3 regions of the Paraburkholderia aromaticivorans genome follow, and region 2 is predicted to be linked to each of the others. Evidence: riboswitches for the same ligand, from Rfam matches in the RefSeq annotation. Region 2 holds a riboswitch; each other region holds the start of a gene.
What was found. Region 2 has a riboswitch for cobalamin ahead of CJU94_RS01305 (TonB-dependent receptor domain-containing protein). Riboswitches for the same ligand answer to the same signal wherever they lie in the genome.

Region 1: another riboswitch for cobalamin. It lies ahead of cobW (cobalamin biosynthesis protein CobW); the one in region 2 lies ahead of CJU94_RS01305 (TonB-dependent receptor domain-containing protein).
Region 3: another riboswitch for cobalamin. It lies ahead of cobG (precorrin-3B synthase); the one in region 2 lies ahead of CJU94_RS01305 (TonB-dependent receptor domain-containing protein).

What each region holds. Positions count from the first base shown of each region.
Region 1 covers NZ_CP022990.1:335,083-338,287, forward strand. The annotation lists gene cobA (uroporphyrinogen-III C-methyltransferase) at 1-518, opposite strand, end outside; cobalamin riboswitch at 758-1,010, opposite strand; cobalamin riboswitch at 1,078-1,358, shown strand; gene cobW (cobalamin biosynthesis protein CobW) at 1,555-2,646, shown strand; gene cobN (cobaltochelatase subunit CobN) at 2,653-3,205, shown strand, end outside.
Region 2 covers NZ_CP022989.1:305,788-308,992, reverse strand. The annotation lists gene CJU94_RS01325 (EVE domain-containing protein) at 1-391, opposite strand, end outside; RNA gene ssrS (6S RNA) at 512-693, opposite strand; gene CJU94_RS01315 (cell division protein ZapA) at 828-1,142, opposite strand; gene CJU94_RS01310 (ATPase) at 1,139-1,495, opposite strand; cobalamin riboswitch at 1,703-1,959, shown strand; gene CJU94_RS01305 (TonB-dependent receptor domain-containing protein) at 2,051-3,205, shown strand, end outside.
Region 3 covers NZ_CP022990.1:713,712-716,916, forward strand. The annotation lists gene cbiE (precorrin-6y C5,15-methyltransferase (decarboxylating) subunit CbiE) at 1-921, opposite strand, end outside; cobalamin riboswitch at 1,006-1,184, shown strand; gene cobG (precorrin-3B synthase) at 1,238-2,848, shown strand; gene CJU94_RS22970 (precorrin-8X methylmutase) at 2,841-3,205, shown strand, end outside.

The DNA of each region.
Region 1 (3,205 bases), on a different replicon from region 2:
AGCCGCCGCATGCCCATATAGATCACGAGCGTCATCTGCGTGGCCGCGAGCGCGGCCCAGTCCGGCTCGCCGCTGCCCGCGCCGTGCCCGGTGACGAACACCACGCCTTGCGCGTAGTCGCGATGCGTGACCGGAATGCCGATGGCCGCGGGCGCCGCGATTCCCGCCGTAATGCCGTTGATGACTTCGACCTCGACGCCGGCGGCATGCAGCGCCTGCTGTTCTTCGCCGCCCCGGCCGAACACGAACGGATCGCCGCCTTTCAGGCGCGCGACGCTGCGCCCGGCCCGCACATGATCAAGCAACTGTGCGACGATGCCGGCCTGCGGCGTGGACGGATGTCCGCCGCGTTTGCCGACGTAGACGATCCGTGCATCGGCGCGCGCGAACTGCAGCACCTCGGGATTCACCAGATCGTCGACCAGCACCACATCGGCTTGCGCCAACGCGCGGGTCGCCTTGAGCGTCATGAGTTCGACGTCGCCGGGTCCGGCGCCGATCAACCAGGCGCGGCTCATCGCGACGTGCACGGCAAGCGCCATGTCGTGACGTGCGGATCGGGGCGAAGCGCGCGGGAGCGCCGGATGGCGGATTTTTGGGGCATGCGGGCTACGGATTCGGGCACGGCGACATGCGCGGCTCGCAGCGGTCCTTTGGGGGAACTCGCACGCGAACGGACGCGTGACGTCGTGCTTCAGCGCCTTCACATCCGTCCCTCGCGGATTCCGGCGGCCGGCGGCGCGATGTTGCCTGAGGTTCGCCGCCTCCGCGTCTGGCCGGTATCCGGGCTGGCGGCCTCATGCGCTTTGCCTTCCCGTCCGCATTCATTGGCATGTGCGGGACAGTGGCATAGAAAAAACGCATGCGCGGCGCGAGACGAATCAACATCGCGCCGCAGGTCGCTTACCGTTGCGGGGACAGCACAGGTTGAGCGCATGAAAGCGCGGCCTGTTTCCCGTTTAACTGCACACGCGAATGCATGTGCGGGCACCAAACGCGCGCATACGATAGCACACGGCGCCCCGCCCGATAAGCGCTCGCGGCTTGGGTTTCCTTGACGGCATCGGGCCGCGGGCCTACACTCGCTCGCACTTTGGTGCTCGTGTGCGCGCTCGTGCGCATGCAGTTAAACGGGAAACAGGGCACCCGCCTGCCATGGATCGGGTCAACCTGTGCTGCCCCCGCAACGGTAAGCGAAATGTGGCGCTACGGTCAGTGCTGTAGCGCCGCAAAGCCGGCTTCGATGTCCACGCGCAAGGCCGCGTCGGCATATCACCACTGGGCGAGAAATCACTCGTCCGGGAAGGGGAAGCGGCGCTATCGCCAGCCCGGATACCGGCCAGAATACGAAGGGCGAACGCCGCGGGGATGCGGCGGTGCGTTCATGATCTCAATTCCGCTTTCTGTTTACCGTTGTCGCGGCAATCCGTCGTTCGTCCCCGTGTTTGATTTTCGCCGTGGCTTGCCAGGCCCATGTCGGGTTTGTCAGGACCATACGGACAGACGCGCGGATACGCCGGCAGGCACGTGCAACTCCTACGGATGGACCTCACGATGCAAACCCAGATGCGCAAGATCCCCGTCACCATCGTCACAGGCTTTCTCGGCAGCGGCAAGACCACGCTGCTGCGGCATATTCTTCAGCATGCGGGCGGCAAGCGCATCGCGGTCATCGTCAACGAGTTCGGCGAACTCGGCATCGACGGGGAAATCCTCAAGGGTTGCGGCATTGGATGCGATGAAAACGGCGTCGAAACCGAAGGCCAACTGTATGAGCTCGCAAACGGCTGCCTGTGCTGCACCGTGCAGGAAGAGTTTTTTCCGGTGATGGAAAGGCTGGTCGAACGCCGCGATCAGATCGATCACGTGCTGATCGAGACGTCGGGCCTCGCATTGCCGAAGCCGCTGGTGCAGGCATTCAACTGGCCGCAGATCAAGAACAGCTTCACCGTGGATGCCGTGGTCACCGTGGTGGACGGTCCGGCTGCGGCAAGCGGCCAGTTCGCCGACAATCCGCTCGCCGTGGATGCACAGCGCAAAGCCGATCCGAATCTCGATCACGAGTCGCCGCTGCATGAACTGTTCGAAGATCAGTTGTCCGCCGCCGATCTGGTGATCCTGAACAAAACGGATCTGCTCGACGACGCGCAGCAAAACGCGGTCGAGGCGGTGATTCGCGAAGAGATTCCGCCGCAAGTGAAGATCGTGCGCGCGCAGAAGGGCCAGCTCGATCTGCATACGCTGCTGGGCCTCGAAGCGGCCTCGGAAGACACGATCCACTTGCGCCACGATCATCACGGTTCCGCCGGCGACGCCGACCACCATCACGACGAATTCGATTCGGTGGTCGTACACGCGAACGCGCCTTCTCGCGAAGCGGTGATCGCCGCGCTGCAAGGCCTCGTCGAAACGAACACGATTTATCGCGTCAAGGGCTTCGCGGCGCTGCCGGGCGCGGCGATGCGTCTGGTGATTCAGGGCGTGGGCCGCCGCTTCGACAGCTATTTCGATCGGCGCTGGCAAGCGGGCGAAAATGGTCCGAGCCGCTTCGTGCTGATTGGCGAGGATCTCGATCAGGCCGCGTTGCAGCGTGCGTTCGACACGGCGCTCGGCGTCCCGTCGGCCGTCGAAACGCAACAGGCGTAAGCGCTCATGCATCTGCTGCGCACCACGCCGGGTGGCTTTGTCGACGATACGCAGGGCGTGATCCGTATCGATCAGCAGCCCGCCGATATCGTGGTGCTCAGTTCGGCCGACACCACGCTGTCGCTGCTCGCGAGCGTCTTTCCGCGGCTGGGCGAGGGTTTCCCCAGCGTGCGGCTCGCCAACGTCACGTATTTGCGGCAGCCGGCCTCGGTCGATTTCTATGTCGAAGACGTCTTGCAGCATGCGCGCGCGGTGGTGGTCGATCATCTCGGCGGCGAGGCCTATTGGCCTTATGGCATCGAGCAGGTGGTGGCGCTCGCCGAGCGCAAGCAGCAGACGCTCGCAATGTTCTCCGGCGATCTGCAGGAAGATCCAAACCTGCTCGCGCGCAGCACCGCGAGCGCCGAGCTATGCCATCAACTGTGGCGCTATCTGCGCGAAGGCGGCCCGCAAAATGCCGAAGCGTTCCTGCGCTGTATCGCGCACCGCGCCGTCGGCTGGGGGCGCGAGCCTGCGCCGCCGCGCGCGTTGCCCGCCGCGACGCTCTACCATCCCGAGC
Region 2 (3,205 bases):
CCTTGGCGAGCACGCGCATGTCCTTGAGTTCGTCATGCTCGCGCAGCGCGGCGAGCGGAATCAGCGGGATCTTCTTCTTGAACACCACATCGACGAGCACCCAGCGTGGCGTTTCCTGCGACGACTTCGCGTCGAAGTAGGGACTCTTCCTGTCGAACTGCGTGGGGTCCGGGTACGCGGTGGACGATACCGCCGCAATGCCCGCGATGCCGGGCTCGGGACAGCTCGAGTGATAGAACAGCACACCGTCGCCGACCTGCATCAGGTCACGCATGAAATTGCGCGCCTGATAGTTGCGCACGCCGGTCCAAGGCAACGTGCGATGCGGTGCGTTGGCGAGATGGTCGATGCTTGCTTCGTCCGGTTCGGACTTCATTAGCCAGTAGCGCATGAATCGAATTGAACGTTAAGGGTTTGAAGATGCGGAAGAAATCGGCGTACAGCAAACAGCGCGCAAAAACAGCGCACAAAGAAAAACGGCACCGAACCGAAGTCCGATGCCGTTCTAAAAAAGGTCCCCGCCTTAGCCGCTAGGCCGGCATCCTGAACCGGGGGTTCAGAATTGGTCGCAGTTAGCAACACTTCGGGTACATCAGACAGAGTGACGCGCACACCCGTGCTACAAATTTCCGCAACCGTGCACATGGCATTGGTTCAAGGAATATATGACCTTGGCGAACCAGGCAGGGAAGCTAAACCGATGAAGCTAAAACACAAAACGACCGATTGAACTCAAACGTTTGCAGAATCTTGCACGCCTTGTGCTCACGCACTCCGTTTGAATCCGCCGCCGATCTCAGGACCGGCCGCACGATAACACACACTACTTACTGCATGCTGTACTGCTGAATCACAGTACCCAGTTGTTCGTTCATTTGATGCATTGTACGCCGGATTTCTTCAGCGGGAAATGCTTCTCCGTGTCTCACGCTCGATTGCAGCCTAAGCAGTTCCGATGCCAGCGACAGTGCGGCCATGACAGCAATGCGATCCGTGCCGCGCACGTTGCTGTTATTGCGGATCTTCGACATTTCGGCGTCGACGCGTGCGACCGCTTCAAGCAGCGCGCCTTCCGTTTCCGGCGAGCAGGCGAGCCGATAGGGCACGCCGAGAATCGATACTTCGATCTGCTTGGTGGTCATGCATTTTCTCCGTGGCGGGTCACGTCGCTCTCGGCTTCGCTTTCGTGCTGAGCCGGTTCGAGCAGATCGAGCTGGCTATCGGGCTCGCTGTTCGCGCGGGCACGCGGCAGCTTTTCGAGGATCGCATTCAGGCGCACCTGTGCGTCGTCGATCTTCGCCGACAGCGCGTCGCGCTCCGCCTGCAGTGCATTACGTTCCTCGCGCAGCATTGCAAGTTCCGTGCGCGTGGCTTCGACGTCCGCGCGCGATTGGGCGAGCTGCTCTTCGAGCGCGAGTCGCGCTTCATTGTGGCGTTGGCTGATCGCGATCAGCTTGCCGATATTCTGTGAAAGTGTTTCGAGTTCGGTGAGCATGTGCTGCGTCCTCTAAAGACATCGCATTTTAGCGCGGAATGTCGCAGGTTCCGACAATTGTCTCGTTTCGAGACGTAACAACATTGCTTTGTGCAGGCTTTTATCGACCATATGATGAAAAAGTACTCGTGCGTCGGACAATAGCCTGCACTTAACAGAACGCTAGTCTGCGGTCCCACTCATTCTTGACGGACCCCGAGGCCGCTCCTAAACTGGCCGCACTCTGGTGCCCGCGTGCGCTTTTCAACGGCGCGCGCAGTTAAACGGGAAGCAGGGGGCGCTGTTCGCCAGAACGCGCCAACCTGCGCTGCCCCCGCAACGGTAAGCGACCGCATTCGTCATGCAAGTCGATCCTGGTCGCGTGTTGGAAGTTCAACTCGCGAGTGTGCCACTGCGCGTCACGCGTGGGAAGGCGGGATCGAGAAGTCGCCAGCCCGGATACCGGCCAGGGGGAGAGGCACGTCACGCGCGACAATGTTAAATACGCGGGCGCCTCGTTACGCATCGGCCTGCGGGGAAGCGGGCCGCGCACGCTACCCACAGGACTTTCACCCCATGCTGTCCCCCATCGCTCGTGCGGCGCTCCTCGCCTTCGCGGGCCTGCCGGTCGTCGCGCACGCGCAAGCGGCACCTTCATCTTCTCCGTCGGCGGCGCAGGCGTCGCCCGCTGTGTTGTCGCCGATCGTGGTCACCGCGGAGCGCGGCCCGCAAGCACTCGCCGACGCGATCCCGCAGACCGCGCTGTTCGACCAGCAGGATCTCGCCGACACCACCGCGACCGATTTGCCCGGCCTCCTGCAACTCGCACCAGGCGCGCAAATCTCGCGCACAGGTGGCCCCGGTTCGACGACGAGCCTGTTCCTGCGCGGCGCGTCGTCGACGCAATCTTTGCTGCTGATCGACGGCGTGCGCGTCGATTCCGTGAGCCTGGGTTCGGCGCAACTCGCGCAGATTCCGCTCGACCAGGTCGATCACGTCGAGGTGGTGAACGGCAACGTGTCGGCGTTGTACGGCTCCGGTGCGATCGGCGGCGTGGTCCAGGTGTTCACGAAAGAAGGTGGCGACCACCCGCCGCGTTTCAATTTTTCGCTGGGCTACGGCAGCTATCACACGCAAACGCAGCAGGCGGGCGTGAACGGCGCATTGGATAAAGACGGCAATACGACCTTCAGCATTTCGCTCGCGCGGTCGAAGGACGACGGCTTCTCGTCGCTCAATCCGCATGAGGCGCCGAACGCCAACCCGAATGCGAACGGCTATCTGAACGAGAGCATCTCGGCTTCGTTGCGCCACAAGTTCAACGACAAATGGAATGCCGGCGCGAGCTACTTCCAGTCGAACGGCAACAACAGCTACGACAACGCGTACGGCCTGCCGACCGATCTGAACAACCTGTATAGCAAGGTGCGCCAGGTCTCGGTGTTCGCCAACGGCAAGCTGACCGACTGGTGGACGACGCACCTGATCGTCTCCGAAGGCGACGACCGCAGCGTGTCGAATACCAACGGCATTTATAACGGCCGCTTCGATACCGACAACCGCCAGTACACATGGCAGAACGATTTCGCGCTGGCCGCGCAGCAGAAGCTGCAGGTCGGCTACGAGCATCTCGATCAGAGCCTCGAGTCCGACACGTTCGCGGCGCCGGACCGGCATGTGGATTCGGGCTTCGTCGGCTATACCGGGCGCTTTGGGCGCAACCAGATTCAG
Region 3 (3,205 bases), on a different replicon from region 2:
CGCGCGGCCTGCGACGAGTTGCAGACTCGGCACGCCCAGCGCGTCGCGATTGTGTTCGATGAAGCGCTGACGCTCGGCGTGTCCTTCAATCGCGATCGCGCGGCAGGTCGGATGCGAGCGCATCCATTCGATGCCGATCGAGCCGCTACCCGCGCCCACGTCCCACAGCAGTTCGCCGGGCGCCGGCGCGAGGCGCGCGAGCGTGATGGCGCGCACATCGCGCTTGGTCAACTGGCCGTCGTGGCGAAAAGCGTCATCGGGCAAGCCGCAGGTCAGCGGCAAACGCGGCGCGCCCTCGGTGGCGCGGCAGTCGAGCGCGATCAGATTCAGCGCGGCCACTTCGCCCGCCGGCCACTGATCCGCGCGGCCGTCGATGCGCCGTTCCAGCTCGCCGCCCAAGTGTTCCAGCACGCTCATGCGGGTCGCCCCGAAACCGCGGGCGTTGAGCAACTCCGCGAGCGCCGCGGGCGTGCGTCCGTCCGCGCTCAGCACGAACACGCGCGCGCCGTCGTGCAGATGCGCGTTCAACGTCGCCAACGGCCGCCCCACCAGCGACACCGTCGCGACGTCCTGCAACGGCCAGCCGAGGCGCGCGGCCGCCAGCGACAACGACGACGGCGCGGGCAGCACCCGCAACTCCCCCGCCGGCAACTGCCGCGCGAGCGTCGCGCCTACGCCGAACAGCATCGGGTCGCCGCTCGCCAGCACGCACACCGCGCCGCCGCGTTCGGCCAGCAAAGGCGAGAGATCGAACGGACGCGGCCACGCGGCGCGGCGCGCGGCGAGGCGCGCGGGCAGCATCGCCAGATGGCGTTCACCGCCGTAGACCACCGACGCTTGCAGCAAAGCGCGCCGCGCGGGCCTTCCCAAACCGGCGAAGCCGTCGTCGCCGATGCCCACCACCGTCAGCCACGCGGGCATGCATCCATCCTCATTCTGTGTCTTCAAATAGTCCGCTGTGCCGCGCCGATCAAAGCGCCCAGCCTCGTTGTGCGGTTCGAAAAAAGGCATAATACAGCCGCCGGTGCCCTTCGGGGCCGAAGAGGGAACACAGTGCCACTGTGGCTGCCCCCGCAACTGTATGCAGCGAGTCCGCCTGCGCTCCACGCCACTGGTTCGACCGGGAAGGCTGCGGCGGACCATGACCTGCCAGCCAGGAGACCTGCCGGCAAGACTGTTCGTGCCAGCCAACATCGGGCGGGGTGTACCGATGCCGCAGCCATGCCCGCCTGACGGCATGCTCGGGCCGTCGCGCGACGCTAAACCGGTGTCCGTCTTGAATCAAGCTTCGCCTTCCACCGTTGTGTCCGACGCAGCCGCCACGCCGCGGCCCTCGGCGTGCCCGGGGCTGCTGCGCATCGTCGCCGCGCGCGACGGCGGGATTTGCCGCATCAAACTGCCCGGCGGCGAGTTGAGCGCGGCGCAGGCGCGGGCGATCGCCGATGTCAGTGCACGCCATGCGGCCGGCGTGATCGAGCTGACCAATCGTGCCAATGTGCAGGTGCGCGGCGTGAAGCGTGGTGAGGAAGCGGCGTTGATCGCGGCGCTGGTCGCCGCCGGTCTCGGGCCGATGCCGTCGGCGGGCGCAGCGAAGGCGGTGGCAATCGGTCCGGCGGACGTTGCGGACACGATGGCGGTGAGCGCAGTGGACCGGGCGGCAGCGAACGCAGTGGAGACGGTTTCGTCGAAGCTGCCGGACGCATTGGACGCGTCAGCCGCAATGGCGATCGCCGCCGACGACGTGCGCAACGTCATGATCAGCCCCGCTGCCGGACGCGATCCCTGCTCCCTGTTCGACACCCGCCCGCTGTGCGCCGAATTGCTCGCGACGCTGCAAAGCGAACCGCGTTTCGCGGCGCTGTCGCCGAAATTCGCGCTGTTGCTGGACGGCGGCGAACGGCTCGCGCGAGTGGATCATCCGCATGACGTTTGGCTGGCGGCGTCGCAGGAAGCCGACGGCGTGCGCTTCGTATTCGGCCTGGCGGGTTGTCCGCCTGCGAGTGCGTGGGCCGGCTCGCCGGCGCAAAATGAGTGCATCACGACGGACGAGTCCCACGCCAACGGCGCGGTCCCGCTAGCCGCGATACTCCCCTCGCAAGCTCCGGCTCTGGTACGCGCGCTGCTGCTCACATTCCTCGACCTCGCCGCCGCCGACGCCACGCGCATGCGTCACCTGCTAGCCGTGCATTCCGCCGACGCGCTCCTGCATCACGCTCAACGCTACCTCGACTTCCCGCTGACGCGAAACGCAGCGCTGGCCGGCTGGCATCGCCGCACGCCGGCCGATGCCGGCCTTCGGCTGGGCGCTCACGCGCAACGCGTGCCCGGAACCTGGCACGCAGGCGGCCAGCCGCCGCTGGGACGCCTCGACGCCAACACCCTCGATGCCCTCGCCGCGCTTTCGCAGCAGCACGGCAACGGCACGCTGCGCGTCACACCCTGGCAAAGCGTGCTGCTGCCCGACATCGCAACGCATGCCGTTCCAGCCGTGCTATCCGGTTTGGCGGCGCTCGGTCTCGCCTGCGATCCCGCGCAAGCCATCACGCGTCTGATCGCCTGCGCCGGTTCCAGCGGCTGCGCGAAAAGCCTCGCCGACACCAAGGCCGACGCGCTGCGCCTCGCCGCCCGCCTGGCTGCCGGCGTCGACGCGCACCTGAGCGGCTGCCCACGTTCGTGCGCCGCCGCGCATTGCGCGCCGTACACGCTGCTGGCGGCCGCGCCCGGCCTCTACGACCTTTATCGACGCGACGGCCGGCCCGGTTTCGGCCTGTGCGTCGCGCGCCAACTGACGATCGACCAGGCCGCCGACATGCTCGAACGCCTGGCCCGGAGTAACCCCGATGCTTGATTACATTCGCGACGGTCAGGAGATCTATCGCCAATCCTTTGCGACGATCCGCGCGGAGGCCGACTTGTCGCGCATTCCCGCCGACCTGGAAAAACTCGCGGTGCGCGTGATCCACGCGTGCGGCATGGTCGATGTGATCGACGACCTGCGCTTTTCCGAAGGCGCGGGCGCCTCGGGCCGCACGGCGCTTGCGCGAGGCGCGCCGATCCTCTGCGATGCCGGCATGGTCGCGCAGGGCATTACGCGTGCGCGGCTGCCGGCGAACAATGCGGTCGTCTGCACCCTCACGCATCCCGACGTGCCCGCGCTCGCGCGCGAACTCGGCAATACGCGCTCCGCGGCCGCGCTGGAATTGTG